DNA from 3 places in the Brevibacillus sp. genome. Region 2 is predicted to be linked to each of the others. Evidence: riboswitches for the same ligand, from Rfam matches in the RefSeq annotation. Region 2 holds a riboswitch; each other region holds the start of a gene.
What was found. A riboswitch is a leader RNA that binds a small molecule or an ion and turns the genes downstream of it on or off. The one in region 2 is predicted to bind lysine.
Positions count from the first base shown of each region.

Region 1: another riboswitch for lysine. It lies ahead of DEP07_RS18890 (aspartate kinase); the one in region 2 lies ahead of dapD (2,3,4,5-tetrahydropyridine-2,6-dicarboxylate N-acetyltransferase).
Region 3: another riboswitch for lysine. It lies ahead of DEP07_RS07895 (amino acid permease); the one in region 2 lies ahead of dapD (2,3,4,5-tetrahydropyridine-2,6-dicarboxylate N-acetyltransferase).

Region 1 covers NZ_DOTK01000062.1:25,149-31,755, forward strand. Annotated here, with positions in the region: gene DEP07_RS18870 (hypothetical protein) at 64-351, shown strand; gene trxA (thioredoxin) at 513-830, shown strand; gene DEP07_RS18880 (DUF2164 domain-containing protein) at 1,090-1,341, shown strand; gene uvrC (excinuclease ABC subunit UvrC) at 1,371-3,152, shown strand; lysine riboswitch at 3,239-3,425, shown strand; gene DEP07_RS18890 (aspartate kinase) at 3,657-4,898, shown strand; gene DEP07_RS18895 (DUF2507 domain-containing protein) at 5,003-5,455, opposite strand; gene DEP07_RS18900 (succinate dehydrogenase cytochrome b558 subunit) at 5,781-6,392, shown strand; gene sdhA (succinate dehydrogenase flavoprotein subunit) at 6,411-6,607, shown strand, end outside.
Region 2 covers NZ_DOTK01000005.1:25,717-32,323, forward strand. Annotated here, with positions in the region: gene DEP07_RS00815 (glycoside hydrolase family 73 protein) at 26-664, shown strand; gene DEP07_RS00820 (DUF4912 domain-containing protein) at 813-1,175, opposite strand; gene DEP07_RS00825 (hypothetical protein) at 1,289-1,885, opposite strand; gene DEP07_RS00830 (N-acetyldiaminopimelate deacetylase) at 2,176-3,309, opposite strand; gene DEP07_RS00835 (aspartate aminotransferase family protein) at 3,313-4,527, opposite strand; gene dapD (2,3,4,5-tetrahydropyridine-2,6-dicarboxylate N-acetyltransferase) at 4,542-5,252, opposite strand; lysine riboswitch at 5,356-5,545, opposite strand; gene DEP07_RS00845 (flavodoxin) at 5,701-6,144, shown strand; gene DEP07_RS00850 (GNAT family N-acetyltransferase) at 6,237-6,607, shown strand, end outside.
Region 3 covers NZ_DOTK01000033.1:4,201-10,807, forward strand. Annotated here, with positions in the region: gene DEP07_RS07875 (hypothetical protein) at 1-245, shown strand, start outside; gene DEP07_RS07880 (alpha/beta fold hydrolase) at 174-968, opposite strand; gene DEP07_RS07885 (CGNR zinc finger domain-containing protein) at 1,209-1,766, opposite strand; gene DEP07_RS07890 (DinB family protein) at 1,924-2,418, shown strand; lysine riboswitch at 2,536-2,722, shown strand; gene DEP07_RS07895 (amino acid permease) at 2,835-4,277, shown strand; gene DEP07_RS07900 (TolC family protein) at 4,475-5,527, shown strand; gene DEP07_RS07905 (TolC family protein) at 5,876-6,607, shown strand, end outside.

The sequences.
Region 1 (6,607 bases), on a different contig from region 2:
TCCAAACCCTTACCTTATTCTGTACCTGGTTGTTATAATAAATGAATAGGAGAGGTGAGCGTCATGAGTGAAGAGCTGTTGCAACAACTGGTTCACATGGTGGCGGAGAACAATCGGCTCATCAAAGACGTGCAGCAGGAGCTGCGGGAGTTCAAGGCTGAGATGTATGAGTTCAAAACGGAGATGTACGCATTTCGCGACGAAATGTACGAGTTCCGCGATGATGCTACCCAGCGCCTGGAGCGTTTGGAGCGGCAAGACAAGCTGATCGAAGCTGACATCGGTTTGATGCACAAAAAGGTGAGCGACCATGAACGGGAGATCAACCGCATCAAGCAAGTCGGTCAATAAATCGAATGGTCAACAATAAGGGAGCGGCACTCTGGATAGACTATAGCGTGAAGTGCGCACAAAGTGCGGGGCGCCGTAGTCATTTTTGTTTTTGGATGATATACTGTAGGAGCGTCTGAACCCTTGTTTTAGTAATTGACTTTTCGAGGAGGTAACTTTCCATGGCAATCGTAAATGCAACTGACCAAAACTTTTCCCAGGAAGTAGAGCAAGGCGGTACTGTCCTGGTTGACTTCTGGGCTCCTTGGTGCGGCCCTTGCAAAATGATCGCTCCTGTCCTGGAGCAAATCGACGGAGAAGTGGGCTCCAAGCTCAAAATCGTCAAAGTAAACGTTGACGACAACCCGGATTCCGCAGGCCGTTTTGGCGTTATGTCCATCCCGACCTTGATCGTCTTCAAAGATGGTCAGCCTGTAGACAAAGTGATCGGCTTCCAACCAAAAGAAGCCCTCATGGCAACCGTAGGCAAACACCTGTAAGCATAAACGACCAGACAGCATGAGAAGCGGCGCTCCAATGCCGCTTTTCTCATGTCTGCACGGATGCTGTCTTTTTGCTTCCTTATAATAGAAAGCGTTTTCACAAACGCTTAAACTGTCGCTGCAATGAGAAGCGGCAGTTTTTTTGCTTGGGCTGCGATTATGCCGGAGCTACGTTTTCTAATCCGCCGAATCATGATACTATGAGCATAGAACGTACATTCTTATTGCAGGAATGATAAGGGAAGGAAGTCATTTGATGCCAAGCAAATTGACGAAAGAGCAAAGCGACTATCTCGTGTCGAAAATACAGCGGTTTTTCGCTGAACAACGCTCGGAAAACCTGGGCAATCTGGAAACGGAAGAGATGATCGAGTTCTTTTCCAAAGAACTGGGGCCGTTTTTTTACAATCAGGGAGTACAGGATAGCCGCAAGCTTTTGCTGGAACGGATGAGCGCACTGGAAGACGAGCTGTACGTCCTGGAGCAGCCCGTCATGAAAAAGCGATAGCAGATGAAAGAACGAGGGAGGGAGCAGCCATGAACCGTTCGTTGAAAGATAAGCTGGCTGTGCTGCCAGAAAAACCCGGCTGCTACCTGATGAAAAATGCAAGCGGGGAAATTATTTACGTCGGAAAGGCTAAAGTGCTGAAAAACCGCGTACGCTCCTACTTTACGGGTAGCCATAACGGGAAGACGCAGCTTTTGGTCAGCGAGATCGTCGATTTTGAGTACATTGTGGTAGCCTCGGCGATTGAGGCGCTGCTGTTAGAGTGCAACCTGATCAAAAAGCATGACCCCCGCTACAACGTCATGCTGCGCGATGACAAGACGTATCCGTACATCAAAATCACGAATGAAGAACAGCCTCGTCTGGAGATTACTCGCAAGGTGCTGAAGGACAAAGCCAAATATTTTGGCCCGTATCCAAACGCTGGCGATGCTTCCGAGGTGAAGAAGCTGCTGGACCGGCTCTATCCTTTGCGCAAATGCCGCAACATGCCCAAACAGGTTTGCTTGTACTACCATTTGGGCCAATGTCTTGCTCCTTGTGTGTACGAGGTTTCGGCAGAGGAAAACCAGCGACTGGTTGACGAGATTAGCCGATTCCTCGACGGCGGTCATGATCAGATGAAGCAGAGCCTGACCGAGAAAATGCTACAGGCGGCAGAAGCGATGGAGTTCGAGCGGGCCAAGGAACTGCGGGATCAGATCAAGAGCATTGAAGCGGTGATGGAAAAGCAGAAGATCACGTTTACCGACACGGTAGACCGCGACATTATCGGCTTTGCGGTAGAAAAGGGCTGGATGTGCATTCAAATTTTTTACATGCGCCAGGGCAAAATGATCGAGCGGCAGACGACCTCTTTTCCATACTATGGCGGCGAAAGCGAAGACTTCATGTCGTACGTCACCCAGTTTTACTACGACAAGCAAAACGCGCTGCCAAAAGAAATTTTGCTGCCGGAGGAAAGCGAGCCGGAGCTGCTTAGCGAATGGCTCGGGGTCAAAGTATTGACACCGAAGCGGAGCAAAAAGCGCGAGCTGGTCGAGATGGCCTGTGAAAACGCGCGCATTGCCCTCCAGGAGAAGTTCGCGCTGATGTCCAAAGATGATGCGAGGACGATTCAGGCTGTGCACAATTTGGGGCACGTGCTGGGGATTGGCGTTCCCCACCGGATCGAGGCGTTCGACAACTCCAACATTCAAGGAACAGAGCCGGTGTCTGCGATGATCGTGTTTACAGACGGTCGTCCGGACAAAAAGGAGTACCGCAAGTTCAAGATCAAGACGGTCGAAGGCCCCGACGATTACGGGTCCATGCGCGAAGTTGTCCGCAGACGCTATTCGCGGTTGCTGAAGGAAAACCAGCCATTGCCGGACTTGATCGTCATCGACGGAGGCAAAGGCCAAATCAGCGCTGCCATGGACGTCCTGGAGAACGAATTGGGGCTGTACATTCCGGTTTGCGGCTTGGCGAAGGATGAAAAGCACAAAACGGCGCAGTTGATGTACGGCGATCCGCCAGAACCCGTGAATCTGAAGCGGGACAGCTATGAGTTTTATTTGCTGCAACGCATTCAGGACGAGGTTCACCGTTTTGCGATCACGTTCCACAGACAGTCACGGACGAAAACGATGCTCTCCTCCCAACTGGATGAAATTCCGGGCATCGGCGAGAAGCGGCGCAAGCTGTTGTTTACCCATTTTGGCTCGCTGAAAAAAATGCGCGAAGCGACTGTGGAGGATTTCCGGGAACTGGGGATCGGCGACAAGCTGGCCCGAGAGATCATCACTCATTTGCGCAAGCTGGAATCGTAACGGTTTTGCAAAAAGCGATTGAACCGCTCGGATTCCCATGATATAATGCGTTTCAAACAGAATAGTTAGCCTCACTTCCATTTATGGAGTGAGGTAGAGGCGCGAAAACCATGAGTACCACCCTGAGATCGGGTATCTGTGAAGGGAACGGGAAAGGGGGATTCGCCGAAGTGTGGAGAAAAACCCGTTTGTCTCCATGCTGGGTCTGCATTGAACAAGTGCAGGACTGTCATCTGGCTCTTGACCGGCGCCAGATGGAGAGCTATCTCACGGTGTGTCGATGTGAGCGGTGACAGGGATTTGCCTTGTCATGTGCTGCCATGGACCGCGTGTAATTGGGAGGGAGGAACCGGTATGTCGAAACAGTAGGCAGCGGCAGGTACTTATTCCTTGTCGGTGCCTTTTTTATACAGACTTTTTCCAGTAAAAATAGAGAGATTCATAAAACGGCAGCAAAAGATACATTCTACAATCATTGGATATGAGAAAAGGGAGAGAAGCCGCATGGGGTTGATCGTGCAGAAATACGGAGGCACCTCTGTAGGGACCATTGAGCGAATTTTACGAGTTGCAGATCGAATTGCCAGTTACAAAGAAGAAGGGCACGATGTGGTGGTCGTCGTATCTGCGATGGGCAAATCTACAGACGTATTGGTAGATATGGCCAAACAGATCAGCGCCTACCCGTCCGAGCGAGAGCTGGATATGTTGCTGACCACGGGGGAGCAAGTATCTATCGCCTTGCTTGCAATGGCCTTGCACACGAAAGGCTACGATGCGATTTCTTTGACAGGCTGGCAGGCTGGAATCACGACGGAAGCGATTCATGGCCGGGCGCGAATCAAACAAATTGATTCTGAGCGCATCCAGGCAGAAATAAGCCGCGGACGTGTTGTGATCGTAGCAGGTTTTCAAGGTCTCAGCGACGAAGGAGAAATTACGACGCTCGGCCGGGGTGGTTCGGATACATCGGCAGTTACGCTGGCCGCCAGCTTGAATGCAGACAAATGCGAGATTTTCACGGATGTGTCCGGTGTGTACACAGCCGATCCGCGGATGGTGCCAGCGGCAAGCAAGCTGGACACGATCTCGTACGACGAGATGCTTGAACTCGCGAATCTCGGAGCGGGAGTTCTTCACCCGCGCTCGGTGGAGGCCGCGAAGAAATACAAAGTACGGCTGGTCGTCCGCTCCAGCTTTACTGCCGAAGAAGGTACGTACGTTGAGGAGGTTGCCAACATGGAAACAGGAAGAGTAGTAAGTGGAGTCGCGCATGACGAGGATGTAGCAAAAGTCACGGTTGTCGGTATGCCTGCGAAGGTTGGGACTCTTTCCCGCCTGTTCAATACGCTGGCGGACAATCAGGTGAACGTCGACATCATTATTCAAAGCTCCTATGACGCAGCAGTGACGAATATTTCCTTCACGGTTGCTGCGGATGACTTGAAAAAGGCATTGGACACGTTGGAAAACCACAAAGCAGAGCTTGGCTTCGAAAAAGTCGATTACGAGCAAAACCTGACCAAAGTGTCCATCGTAGGCTCCGGCATGGTCAACAATCCGGGAGTGGCTGCCGAGATGTTCCGCGTTTTGGCAGAAAAAGAAATTTCTATTAAAATGGTTTCAACTTCAGACATCAAAGTTTCTTGCGTCATTCCTGCCGGGCAGACTGAGCTTGCTGTCCGCAGCCTGCACTCGGCATACGGGCTCGATGTGGAAGAGACAGCAGTGGTGCACGGAATCTAGGCAGCGAATGCTCCCTCGCCTGTAGGCAGAGGGGGCATCTTTTTGACCTGACAAGACACGCCAGTCCTGACAATTATTGCGCTGCCAATGGTTGGCATGAAGGATCACTTTGGAGTATGGGCGCGTATCATGATCGTAGAACTACTCTCGACCTCCAGCCGGGCAAAGGTGTCTTTTCCTTTCCATTGCTCAATGCTGCCAGCAATGATGCCTGCTTCGAGCGACAGGGAGCGGCTGAGGCGTTCCGGTGTTTGGTAGTTGTGGATCGTATGGGTGAGTTTGTAGACGATGGTTTCGGCAGACTCTTCCAAAAGATCAAGCTGTCCCAATCCGAGGCGAATAAAAGGCATAATCGGACCTGTGGAAGACTGGATGGGGATTTTTCGCCCGAGGTCTTTTCCCAGCCAGTACAAAATTGGACTCTCGCTGTCTCCGAGCAGGCTGTTCGTCAATGTCTCGCGTAGCAGATGGTAGCCGAGGTAGGGCATGTTCATTCTTTCCGCTACGGGAATCGTTTGCGGCGGCAACAGTGCTGCCAGCTGATCGGTTTGGTTCATGGCGCTTCCCTCCTGTTTGTAAGAGAGTATGAGAGAAGCCCGGACTCTATGACCGATTCATAGAAAAAATAGTGAAATTGAACAAAGTTATTCTATCAATGTATTTAGTCTATTGATTGTCTTGACGCTCTCTGTCGACAAGAGTACAATTGGATTTGGTCAAAGTTTTGCCCAACTTTTTTTCGTATTTTGACACATTCCGACAAAGTTAGGCGTGAGAGGTTCTAACGGCTTTTTGGCATGTCTAATAGGGTAGGCAATGGGTTAGGATATGGGAGAAAGGTCCATAAAAGAGCGCTACATACACTGAAAGGGGGACCATTGTATGGCGAAAGGCCATAGCTTTCTCAGTCACAAGCTGCACTCACTTCTTGGTTTGTTTCCGATCGGGCTCTTCCTGCTGTTTCACTTGACAGCCAACTATCAAGCGACCCACGGAGCAGAAGCGTTCAACCAGACTGTTGGTCTGATTGAAAAAGTTCCACTTCTCTTGATCGTTGAATTCGTTTTCATCTACATCCCGATCCTGTTCCACGCTATTTACGGTCTCTACATCGCATTCCAGGCAAAACAAAACGTGGGGAACTTCAGTTACTTCAGAAACCAAATGTTTCTGTGGCAACGCCTGACAGGAGTCATTACCCTCATTTTCATTGTTTGGCATGTGTGGTCGACACGTATCCCGAAAGCGATGGGTGTAACCGTAAATTTTGACATGATGGCTGACATTCTTAGCAGCCCAGCAATGATCGTATTCTACACAATTGGGATTATCAGTACGGTTTTCCACTTCTCCAACGGAATCTGGTCGTTCCTGGTTCACTGGGGAATTACAGTTGGACCACGTTCCCAACGAATTGCAACATACTTCACTATGGTCGTATTCGTAGTTGTAACCTTCATCGGATTGCGTGCGATGTCGGCTTTCATTCTGTAGGGATAGGGGGACTCAATCATGGCAAAAGGTAAACTGATCATTGTCGGTGGTGGTTTGGCCGGCTTGATGGCTACCATCAAAGCAGCAGAAAAAGGCGTTCCCGTCCAGCTGTTCTCCCTGGTTCCGGTAAAACGTTCCCACTCTGTATGTGCACAGGGCGGTATCAACGGCGCGGTAAATACCAAAGGGGAAGGCGACTCCACTTGGGAGCACTT
Region 2 (6,607 bases):
CGACGACGAAAGAGGTGAAAAGCGTATGGAGCCGCAAGCATTCATCGAGCTGGTGGCAGGCTCCGCCAGGCAGTCTTACTTGAATTATCACATTTTCCCTTCCATCACGATTGCGCAAGCCATTTTGGAATCAGGCTGGGGGCAAAAAGTGCCTGTTGATTCGACGACAGGCCGCTCCTCCTACAATTTGTTTGGCATCAAAGGCACAGGCCCCGCTGGATCGGTCACCACCGTCAGCAAGGAAGTCGTAAACGGGGAAACCGTGTCCCACCCATCCGAGTTCAAAGCTTATTACAACTATCAACAATCCATCGACGATCATGCCCAGTTTCTGCTCAAGCCCGCATACAAAAAAGTGCTGATGGCCCAGACGCCGCAGGAAGCTGCCCAGGCGCTGTCAAAAGCCGGGTATGCCACTGATCCGCAATACGCTGACAAACTGATTCGTTTGATTCAAAATTACAATTTGAGCGCCTACGATCAATTTACGCCTGAAGAGCCATCCCCTTATCCCCCTTGGAAGCTCGATCTCGGCAAACGGGCATTGCGCGAAGGTTTGATTACGTCGCCGGAATGGCTCGGCAAGCTGGATGAGCCGCTGCCTGCCTGGGCGGTCTTCGCTATCGCGCTTCGCCTGCTGGACAAACAGCGCCAAGTTCCATAAGCCATCCGCCGCAAAAATAAAAGCCCCGTTCCAGCCACACGAAAACGTGGGCCAGCGGGGCTTTTTCCTTATAAGAAAACGGGTACTACTTCCTATGCGGCTGCCTTGGATCACACATCCAAACAGCCAAATCAAACGAGCACGTTGATCAAATCATTTGAGATCTTGACAGCGAATAGAACCTTCCATCCACCATCCGAATGCCGAGATCGACGCAATATTCCAATCCTTGCGTGACTCCGTACAAAATCCATTCGGAAGAGCGGTGATTAATATCAAAATCAGTGTAAAGGTCTGTGCCATCGTTACGGATCTCTTTGCGCTCAGTCACGTCAAAAAGGCGCAGGACAAACGGCAGTTCGGCAAAAGGTATCGCAAATTTCTTCTCCACTTCCTGCTCGAACTCCTTCGTCATACTCCACTCTGCCTGAATCGAATGCTCATCTTTCCAGGCAATGTGTATACTCGGGCCTTCTACATCCGTGGACGATCGCGGGGGATTTGTCTCCATCTGCTCCCATCGTTCCTTTCTTTCATGTACTTGCTTTCAACATGTATATTGGTTTATTCAGTCTATTATACCATGTGACCAAGCCAAGTGGGAACGTTTCCAAGCCATTTAATTTATCGCCCTACCGTAAAAGTGTTTTCGCCTACTACGACATACGTAGGGAACTTCTCCGACTTCATTTGGACTTGCACCTTGTAATTGCCGTAGTCCTCCAGCTTGGTCGAAACAAACGGCTCGGCGAAATAGAAGCTGTTCGCGTTTTGCGTCGAATACTTCAGCTCTTTTCCTCTGCTTACTTCTTTGCCATCCGGTCCGATCAGAACCAGTTGTATACGCAAGTCTTTGGCGACGGGAGCTTCGTCCACTTCGACAAAGACGTTGAAGGTGCGCGGAACATTTTTGTCACTGTAGCCTTTGATCGGGTTGCTGAACACGATTGTTTTGTTGCGTGTCTGCTGAATCCCTTCCAGGACAATGATGTTTACATTGGGCTTGACTACTTGCAGCTTTCCTGTTTTCTGATCGTAATCGACGAATCCGCCAAGCTTATTGACCAACGATTCAACCGAATCAGCTTTGGAAGCCGGCATGTCACTCGCAATCGTTTCTGAGCCGACAAATACGCGCAACGCACCTTCTCCCAAAGCAGCGGTAGTCCCGACTCCCGCTACAGTCAGCGCCAACAAGGCCGATAACCATGCTTTTTTCATGTCATAATCCTCCTGTATGTGTGCGCGGCAGCGCTTGTTCTTCCGGAATTTCTTCTCTCTAGTTTATACGTGAAAAACGGCAAATAGTTGTGGTGCAAAGACAAGTTTTTTCAACAATATCCACAGAATCCACAAGCAACGGCCGCACAGGAAGAAAGACTTGTTCACCATTTTGTGAATAACCACTCCGGACTCTTGACAATGCGGGCATATGGCCGTCCGCACACTATTGGTATTGGCCGATAAAAAAAGAACGGCCAGCACAGCCGCTCTTCTTTTGCCGTCGCACGCTAGTCTTGCTGCGAAAGCCAGGTAAAATACCGGGAGACGAGACGAATCGCGACTTCGATCGCTTCCTCGCTCGGCTCGATTTTGGCATGATGCAAGCCGTAGGGGGTATGAACGCCCAGCCAGAACAAAAAGCCGGGAATCTCTTGCAGGAAGTAGCCGAAGTCTTCTCCGGTCATCGCTTCCTTGCAGGCGATCAGCGTCACATCCTCCCCATGCTCGCGAACCCAGTCCATGAACGCTGTCGTGAGCTTTTCTTCGTTGTACACCTGGCAGTAGCCCACGCCGTAGTCAATGGATGCTGTACAGTCGAAACCGGCCTCGATCCCTTTTACTAGCGATTCAATCCTCGCTTTGACCAGAGCCATGGACTCTGTCGAGAACGTGCGAATCGTCCCTTCCAGCCGCGCCTTCTCGGCGATGATGTTCTGCTTGGTTCCGCCCTCCAGCTTGCCGATGGTCACGACAGCGGAATCGAGCGGGTCGATGTTGCGCGAAATGATCGACTGTAGCTGCGTCACCAGATGGCTCCCGGCAACTACCATGTCATTTGCTTTGTGCGGGAACGCCGCATGTCCGCCTTTTCCGACCAAATCGATGTACAATTCGGACGTGTTCGCAAACAAAATGCCCGGCTTTGTAGCAATATGGCCCACAGGATACTCGGGAGCGATGTGCAGGGCAAAAATGCAGTCGGGCCGCCAGAGCGCAAACTCTTCGCTCTCCATCATCGGCAGGGCGCCGCCTGGCCCTTCTTCCGCCGGCTGAAACAGGAACAGCAGGTGATCTGCGATCGGCTGCTGCACAAAATGCGTCAGCAGCCCGAGAGCAATCGCCATGTGCATGTCGTGTCCGCACGCATGCATATACCCTTCATGCAACGAGCGAAACGGATAGGACGTCTCCTCTGCAATCGGCAAGCCGTCCATGTCAGTCCGCCAGGCAATCGTCCGCTTCGGATTGGTTCCGGCAACCTTGACCAAAATCCCGGTGCGCCATGTCTTGATCTCCAGCCGATCTTGCGGAAGCTTCTCCAGGTAATCGAGCAAATACTTTTGCGTTTTTACCTCTTGAAAGCCCGGCTCGGGAATTTGGTGCAGATCGCGGCGAATTTGGGTAAACAAAGATGTCGTCATCGCTTACGCCTCCCCTTTTGCCCCTTGAAGCTCAGCCAGTTCCGCTGCAAAGCTTTCCAGGAAACGGTCTACGTCTTCCTTGGTCAAAGTGAGCGGCGGCAGCAAGCGAACAATCGTTTTTTGCGTCACATCCACGAGAACTCCCCGATCCAGCATGGCTTGCTGCAAGCGGCTGACCTCTTCGGGAGCAGCACTGAGCGGGATTCCCACCATCATGCCTTTGCCGCGCAGCGCCTGAAGCTGTTCCGGGAGGCGCTCACGCAGTGCTTCCAGTCCAGCCCACAGGTAGGCAATCACTTCGTCTACGCTCGCTGCAAATGCGGGATCGAGCAGTTCGTCCAGCACGACATTGCCCAAAGCAGCCGAAAGCGGAGACGGCGCAAAAGTCGTGCCGTGATCTCCCGGCTTGAACTGGTTCATCAGCTTCGTCCCGGCAATGACGCCACCGAGCGGAAGTCCGCCGCCTACTCCTTTGGCAAACAGGATCAAATCTGGCGTCACGCCTGCGTGCTCGTAGGCAAACAGTTTTCCCGTCCGTCCCATGCCTGTCTGGATTTCATCCATGGCAAACAGCATGCCTTCCTCTTGGCAAATGGTCGCCACCTCGCGCAAAAAGTCTACAGACAAAGGCACGACACCCCCGGAGCCAAGAACAGGCTCCATCAGGACGGCTGCTGGCTTTGCCTCGCGACAGATGGCGCGCAATCCGGCTGTGTCCTCCGGATCAAGCTCGTACACGGGAAAATCCGGCTGCGGAAAATCTTGATAGACGTGCGCTTGCCTGGTCAGCCGAACGGCGCCCAGCGTCCTGCCGTGAAAACTGTTGCGCAAGACGACGATCCCTTCGCGTCCCGCTCCGTCGGTCTTCGTCCATTTGTGAATCATTTTGATCGCGGACTCGGTCGCCTCTGCGCCGGAATTGGTGAAGAACACTTTTCCCGGGATCGTCTGCTCGACCAGCCGCTTGGCCAACAGGATCGCCGGCTGGTTCAAAAATACGTTGGAAATGTGCAGGAAACGTTCTCCCTGATCGCGCAGCGCCTGAACAATCCGCGGGTGGGAGTGGCCCAGCACATTGACTGCCAGGCCCGTAAACAGGTCCAAATACTTGTTGCCCGCTGTATCGTACAGGTAGTTTCCTTCCCCTTTGGCGATCGCGATAGGCAAACGTTTATAAGAAGAGACGATGTATTGTTCGTCGAGCGTACGCCAGTCCATGTGAGCTCTCTCCCCTACAGCTGACGTAGCTCCTGCTTGATCTCCGTCTTGGAGCGAGTTTTGTCGTCGATTTGTTTGATGACACGAGCAGGTGTGCCCGCAACAACCACGTATGGCGGCACATCCTCAATCACGACCGCGCCTGCTGCTACGACCGCGCCTTTTCCTACGCGAACGCCTTCGAGGATAACCGCATTGGCACCGATCACGACATCGTCTTCGACAACAACCGGCTGTGCGGAAGGCGGCTCAATAACGCCTGCAATGACAGAACCAGCGCCGATGTGGCAATTTTTCCCGATTGTACCGCGTCCACCTACAACCACGTTCATGTCGATCATCGTGCCTTCGCCAATTACCGCGCCAATATTGATCGAAGCTCCCATCATGATCACCGCGTTGTTTCCGATGGTAACCTGGTCACGGATGATCGCGCCCGGCTCGATGCGAGCCTGGATGCCTTTTGTATCGAGCAATGGAATCGCGGAATTGCGGCGGTCGCTTTCTACCACGTAGTCCTCGATTTTGTCGGCGTTTGCAGCCAAAACAGGCTCGATCTCTTTCCACTCGCCAAAGACGACGCCAGTAGAGCCAGTGATGAACGTTTTTGCGCTGGCACCGAAGTCAATGCCCTCCAGATTGCCTTTCACGTATACTTTCACAGGTGTTTTCTTTTCGCTTTTTTGAATAAACGCGATAATTTCATTTGCATCCATCATGTTCACAGGTAAATCCTCCTTTTTGATCAAAACCTTGCCTTGTTTAAATTGACTAAAAAAAGCAATGAGTGCATTCGCTATCTCATTGCTTTCCAAACTGCCCAAGCAAATCGTAAATAGCGCTCCACAAGAAGACAATCGTCTTTTGTGACAGGATGTTCATTGTTCATGAGCCACCCCAGCCGCTGCTGTTCGAGGGGAACAACAACCGCTTCGGCGCTTTAGCCTTTCCTCCTTTTCCCGCCCCCCGGCAGATGACGAAAAGATGTACTATTCTTCGGCGCACCTCTATTTAGACTTCCAATATTATAATTTCATTTAACTCTACCAAAATCATTCCCATGTGGCAACAGCTTTATAGAAAGAAAAAAAATCGTTGACAACGAGAATCATTTTCATTATCTTATTTTTGTGAGAATGATTTTCATTATCTTATTTGGAGGGTTTCAACCTTATGAGCCGCATTTTGATGGTTTACGCAAGCATGACTGGAAACACACAAGAGATTGCTGAAGCGATTGCTGAGGGTATTCGATCCACAGGAAAAGAGCTGGAGATAAAAGAAGTGATGGACGCAACAGCCAAGGAGCTTGAGGACTACGATGGCATCCTGCTCGGCGCTTACACTTGGGGCGACGGCGATCTTCCGGACGAGTGCCTGGACTTCTACGAAGAGATGGACGACATCGATCTGACTGGCAAAAAAGTAGTCGCATTCGGTTCCTGCGATTCCGCTTACGAGCACGTTGGCGCTGCCGTAGATACTCTCTTGAAAAAGGCGAGCGAGCGCGGTGCGGAAACACCACTTGAAGGCTTGAAAATCGAGCTGTCCCCTACAGCGAAAGAAGTGGAAACCTGCAAGGCGTTTGGCGTTTCTTTCTCCGAATTGCTGGGCTAAGACCAGAAGGCCGCTGAAAAGAAAAAGCCTTTCCACTTAAATCAAGTCATGGTACAATGTCGATCCGACTTTTTCCAGGGAGGATTGATATCATGACGCTACATACAGAAACGGTCTATCTGCGACCTCTGGGCATGGACGACGCAGCCGAGCTTCTTGAGCTTCGGCTGCGTAATCATGCTTTTTTGCAACCTTTTGAACCGATTCGGTCGTCTTCCTTTTTGACGCTCACGGGCCAACAGGAACAAATCGCCCAGGCGGAAAAAGACTTTGCCGCTGGCACAGGCTACGCTTTTGGCGTCTTTCTGCGCGAAACGGACGACATGATCGGCCGTGTTGCCCTGTCAAACGTCGTACGCGGCGCCTGGCAAAACGCGACCATCGGTTACTTCATGGATCAAAGCTGCAACCAAAAAGGCTACACGACAGCCGCCGTCAGGCTCGCTCTCGCTTTCGCCTTTCA
Region 3 (6,607 bases), on a different contig from region 2:
TCGGCATTTTTCCCGGAGACGCTTTGCTTATTTCCGACTTCTCCATGGAACCGATCAAAGACAGGCCCGTCCTGATCAGACAGGAAGGCCAGTTTCTCGTCCGCATCGCAACAGATGTCAATCCGGTAGAATGCTTGTTTACGACCACGCGTCCGACAGACGAACCGCTCCTGTTACCTTCCGAAAACATCCGGATTACCGGAGTCGTTTCCGGCATTATCTCTCTTTCGGGGAATGACGTCTGACAGGAGCCAATCCTTGATCGCCGCTACTGTTTGCTGCCACTGCTCCTGCGGAGTGATGGCAGCAGGCTGGTCGCCTTCCTGCGCGCCATAGCTGCCGAACTGCGCGTGATTGCCGCCCTCGATTGTCATGAATACCGCATTCTCCGGCAAAAATGCCTTGCTGGCCGCAAACTTTTCCCGATTCACCACGCCATCCCGCGATCCGAGCAAGGACAAGACGGGTATTTCCGCTTTTTGCAAATCTCCCCGTTTGTCCGGATAAGCTCCCAAAAAGAAGACGCCATCGATCCGATCGAGGTGTTGGACCGCAAACCGGGCTGCCATGGCTCCGCCCAAAGAGTGCCCGCCGATCACAAACGATTGCTTGGGATATGCTTTCAACACTTGATTGGCTCGCTCGACATCGCTGATAGCCAAATTCAGCGGCATTCTCGCTACGAATACCCGATATCCGGAACCAGCCAAAGCTCGTGCCAGCGGTGCATAGCTCTCCGATTTGACCAAAGCGCCTGGATACAAGATCAGCCCTGGCTCCCGGGCTTCCCCGCCTTCAAAAGCAATCCAGTCCCCCGTATCGATAACGGTGATGCCTTCGCCGCCCTGCATCGCATCTTTGGCAGCCTGATCGTGCTGGTAAGGACGCAAATACCAGATCGCCGTACACGCTCCTACAAGCAAAAGCAAAACCAGTGCCCTGCGCCATATTTTCCGTTTGCGACTCATCCCGCCACCTCGCTTCCGGTCCCTTGTTACCTGCTTCTTATTATGCCTCCATTTTCCTTTCCATGTACGTCATTTGCATTTGCGGATTCGCGGGCTACACATACTGAAAGCATGACGCTTCCCATGCCGTAAAACGTTTGCTACAACGATGGCAGCGACAGCAGATCGTGGGCTTCTCCCTGCTCTTTTGCCCAGACATGAAAAAAGGCGCAGTCTGTTTCTCTGCCCCTTTTCCTTCGCTCATTTTTTCTCCTTTTGCCGCTCCCGAAAACGGCGTACCTTCATCAGATTGCCGCACATTTTATCGTCGCACCAGCGCCGCACCCGGTTCCGGCTTTCATCGTAGAACACCCAGCAGCAGTCCTCGTTGTCGCAAATCTTGATCCGCTCCAGATGGGACGGAAGCAACAGCGTGGCAAAAGACCCGGCGATCCGCGCCATGACCAGTGGCCATCCTTCAATCGCGCTATGCCATTCCTGCGCATAAGTTGCTTCCTCTTCACTAGGCACGACGCGAACGTAAAACGGAGCTTTTGCCAGCGTCTCGTTCAGTTGCTCCAACTCCTCTTGCAGCAATGCCTCCCCGCTGACCACCTTTTCCAAAAGCATTCGCATATACTCGCGAAATTGCACAAGAACAGCGACGGTTTCCTCGTCAAGCGGCAGCGGTGCCTGCAATTGGTGCTCTTGCAAAAACCATTCCTGCCATTCCCGCTTTGCCAGGCGATTTTCCTTGCGGCCTGTCCCGCGCCAGTCACGCCAATCGCTGTTTAAAAAATCGATGCATAGCCATTGCACACTTCTCTTCCCCCATCTATTTTCGCTTCTTGTAGGTAACACCAACATATGGTAAGATCATCTTGTAACCACCAAAATTCATTTTGAGCGTTACAAACTTCTTCTTATTGCCATTATAGCGCTTCACCAATCTGTTTGACAGACGAGGAGGAAACACATGAATCGGATGGAATTGCTTGTTCATGAATGGGAGTGCACGTATGACAAAGAAGATTGGTATCCGCCGCTCAAGCACGCCCTGGATGGCGTGACCGTGGCCCAAGCCAGCTGGCGTCCCGAAGGAGAGGCAGCGAACACGATCTGGGAAAATCTCAGTCATCTGCTCTATTTCAAAGAGCGTTTGCTGCACCGTCTATCCGGTACGGATTTTCCTGGTACGGCTGAGACGAACGATGACACCTTCCAACCATCCGGAGCGCCAGACGACGAAGCAGCTTGGCAAGCGGCGGTGCAGCGCATGGAAGAAGTACATCGCGGCATTCATGAAAAGCTCCGCTCCCTTTCCGGCGATGCATTCGATCAGCCGCTGCCCACCATCTCCATCGGGCAAAGCGTGATGAGCATCATTTTGCACGACGCTTTTCATACGGGACAAATTGTGCAAATCCGCAAGCTGCAAGGCTCTTGGCCTGCGCGCAGGTCATTTTTGTAGCCCTTGCTCCCACTCTAGCAATATTTTGCAGCACAACTTTTTTCATTGATTAATAACGATCAATCTTATATAGTTGATAAATAAATCAACTTCATACATGTTATCCTCATCTTTCACGGTGAGGGTAGAGGTCGCGGCTTTTATGTCATCCTGTACGAGATTCAGAAGAAATCTATGACTCCAGGAAAGGGAAAAGCCGCCGAAGCTCATATCGCATCTCTGTGCGCGTGGGCTGGGGCTGTACCCGAAAGGGACAGAACTGTCACGTTTGCTTGCCGGGCAAACGTGGTGTGCTATCTTCAGTGAAGGCTTGGTGGGGATTGGATGATACCGCCCTATGCCGTTTTTGGCTATTGGCGGTTTTTTCGTTTCCGACCGACCTTCTCAAAATCTTCGAAAGGTCGTGCAAGCATCTTATGTCACAGAATCAACTGCAACGTGGTTTGAAAGCCCGCCACCTGACGATGATCGCCATCGGCGGCTCCATCGGTACGGGCTTGTTCCTGGCGAGTGGAGGCTCGATTCACGAAGCCGGACCAGGGGGCGCTTTGGTCGCCTACATCGCTATCAGTATCATGGTTTACTTTTTGATGACCAGTCTTGGGGAAATGGCCGCCTTCATGCCTGTATCCGGCTCCTTTTCCACCTACGCCACCAGATTCGTCGACCCGTCACTCGGCTTCGCGCTTGGCTGGAATTACTGGTACAACTGGGCAATTACGATTGCGGTCGAACTGTCAGCCGCAGCTCTCATTATGAAATACTGGTTCCCGGATACTCCCGCCATTTTGTGGAGTGCCTTGTTCCTCGTCCTTATGTTTGCTCTTAATCTGTTGTCTGTCAAAGGCTACGGCGAATCTGAATACTGGTTTGCCTTGATTAAAGTAGTCACCGTCGTCGTCTTTATCATCATTGGTATTTTGATGATCTTCGGCATTATGGGTGGCGAAGCAGTCGGCTTCCAAAACTTCACCAAAGGCGATGCACCGTTCAATGGCGGCTTCATGGCGCTTCTCGGCGTCTTCATGATTGCCGGGTTCTCGTTCCAGGGAACCGAGCTTGTAGGGGTGGCCGCTGGTGAGAGCGAAGACCCTGCGCGCAATATCCCGAAAGCGATCCGCCAGATTTTTTGGCGCATCTTGCTCTTCTACATTTTCGCAATCCTGATTATCGGGTTGCTCGTTCCTTACGACAATCCGAATCTGATCAGCGGTGATATTACCGATATTGCCATCAGCCCGTTCACGATCGTCTTTGAAAAAGCCGGCTTTGCCTTCGCCGCCTCTGTGATGAATGCGGTCATCCTCACCTCCGTGCTGTCTGCCGGGAACTCCGGCATGTACGCATCCACCCGCATGCTGTGGGTGCTGGCGAAGGAAGGAAAAGCGCCAAAATGGTTTGCCAAAGTCACTCGCAACGGCGTCCCGATCAATTCCTTGATCATGACGGCTGCCATCGGTGCGCTGGCGTTTCTGTCCTCCCTGTTTGGAGATGGCGAGGTGTACGTATGGCTTCTGAACGCATCCGGCATGTCCGGGTTTATCGCTTGGCTCGGCATTGCCATCAGCCATTACCGCTTCCGCAAAGCGTACCTGGCCCAAGGCCGCGACCTGCGTGAGCTGCCATACCGGGCGAAGCTGTTCCCGTTTGGCCCGATTTTCGCCTTTATCATTTGCTGCGTCGTCATTGTCGGCCAAAACTACTCGGCGTTTATCGGCGGCGAGATTGACTGGAACGGCGTGTTCGTCTCCTATGTTGGCTTGCCGCTGTTTTTGATCGTTTGGCTTGTCTACAAGTATACGAAAAAGAGCAAGCTTGTTCCGCTCCATAAAGTAGATTTCAGCATGGACGAAAAATAAATAGCTTTGCCAAACAAGTCATTGCAGGCTCCCTCACGTCGAGGGAGCTTTTTCTTTGTTTCATTTTATTTTTCCGATCAACTTTCTTATGATTACATATTGACGAATGTAGACTGGAAATATATACTGTTCATGAAAAATTGATAATGAGAATCGTTATCGACAAACTCTTTTCCTATTCCCAAGGAGGCCCCATAATGAAGTCCAGGTTATCGAAGCATCTCTACAGCACTACACTGGTTGCCGCGCTTCTTGCAGGCAATACTCATTTGGCTATGGCCGCTCCTGCAGTTGTTGCAGCCGCAGAACAACCCCAGACCGCTCCTCTGTCTCTCCACGGTGCGATCGAGCAGGCATTGAAAACCAGCATCGATCTTGAGCTGCTGCAAATAGATTACGATGTTACGGAATATGAAACGCTCTATACGCTGCGAGAAAAAGCGGCCATCCAGCTCGAAAACGTCAATACGCTCGATGATGCCAAGAAAAAATACGAAGACGCTGCCAAAGCGAGAAAAGACCTGGCGCTTAGCGAAGTCACTTTGAAAACCTCAAAAAACAATTTGCAGCTGCAAGTGCAAAAAGCGTATTTTGAAGTCTCTTCTCTGGAAGAAAAGATCAAGCTGCAAAAGCAAAGCATCCAACGCCAATACTGGTCGGAGAACGACGAAGCGAAAGAAAAGCTGTCCGCTCTGGAAACCAGCTACAAGCAGGCATTGGCCAAACTCAACGACCTGCTGAACGAAAAAAAGGACAAGTCCTGGCGCTTGGAAACCCGCGAGCTGTCCGCACCGCTAGTTGCCACTCTGGAAGAAGCCAAAGCGCAAGCCTACAAAAAGCGGCCTGACATGATGAAAGCTGTCGCCGAGAAAGATTTTGCCGAAGTCAAAGTTAACTACACGAAAGATTACACGCCCATCAGCACCTATAAAGGCAAAGTAGCCGTCAAGCAATTGCGCAAGTCCGACCTGGTGCTGGAACGACTGAAGCAAAAAGTCGATCAAGAAGTAGCCGACTCTTACGAAAAGGTCGCCGCGGCGAAAAAAGCATTGGCTGAGAGCGTCCTTGCCAAAAACGAGGCTGCCAAGCAATACCAGCAAGCTTTGTCGGATTACACGAGTCAAAAAGCAGCCTTGAAAGACTTGATCGAAAAAGAAGCAAGCCTGTTTGCAGCAGAAACCAAAGCATCTGAATCGCTCTATCAATACAACCTTGCTGTCAGCACATTGGATCAATCGATCGGTTTCTAATATTTCGCTTCACGTAATATTTTTTCGTCCTTTTCCCTTCTTTTTATCTGATGAATTAGGCAGCAAGCTCCAGACTGCCTTTTATATAGATCAGCGGCTCTCTCCTCTTTACTTTTGACCAAGCTCATAGCAAGAAAGGCGTCCGCTATCTGGATGCCTTTCTTGCTGCACTCTGCCTTTACACAAAATTTGTAAATTATTTAAACTCTTTGATTGATAAATGATGTTTTCTATCATTCCAACTCTCGATTTCGTATTGACGAACATCAGGTTGGAAATATATACTGTTCATGAAAATTGATAATGATTATCGTTTTCATTACTCATGAAATGAAGGAGGCTTTGTAAATGAAGTCCCGGTTGTCCAAACATCTTTACAGCACCACACTGGTCACTGCGCTTTTTGTCGGCAGCTCGCACCTGGCTCTGGCAGCCCCTCTCGCAGCGGCGGTGGAACAAACAGCAGTAGCTCCCCTCTCTCTCGATCACGCTGTTGAGCAAGCATTGAAAAACAGTGTTGACCTGGAACTGGCGAGACTCGATTACGAAACCACTCGCTATGAGTCTCTCCTGACCCTTCGAGACACAGCGGCAATCAAAAAGGATGACGTCAATTCGCTGAGTGAAGCTTCTGACAAGTACGGAGATGAAGCTGAAGCGAAAAAAGATTTGCTCGTCGGTGAAGCTTCCTTTGCCACCAAGCAAAACGCTCTGCGCCTCGATGTCCAAAAAGCATATTTTGAAGTTCGCGCCCTGGAAGAAAAAATCAAGGTGCAAAAGAAAAGCATCCAGCGCCAATACTGGGCCGATGACAATGACGCCAAAGACAAGCTGTCCGCTCTGGAAACCAGCTACAAGGAAGCATTGGCCAAGCTCAACAGCTTGCTGAATGAAAAACAGGACAAAGCGTGGTTGCTGCAAACGAGCGCACTGACCTCTGCCCCGCTGAATACAGTGGAAGAAGCTCTTGCTCTGGCCTACCAAAAGCGCCCTGACATGATCGAAGCCGAAGCGAAAAGAGAGTACGCCCAAATCAAAGCCGATTTTACGGCAGAATACTCCGCGGGAAGCACATATAAA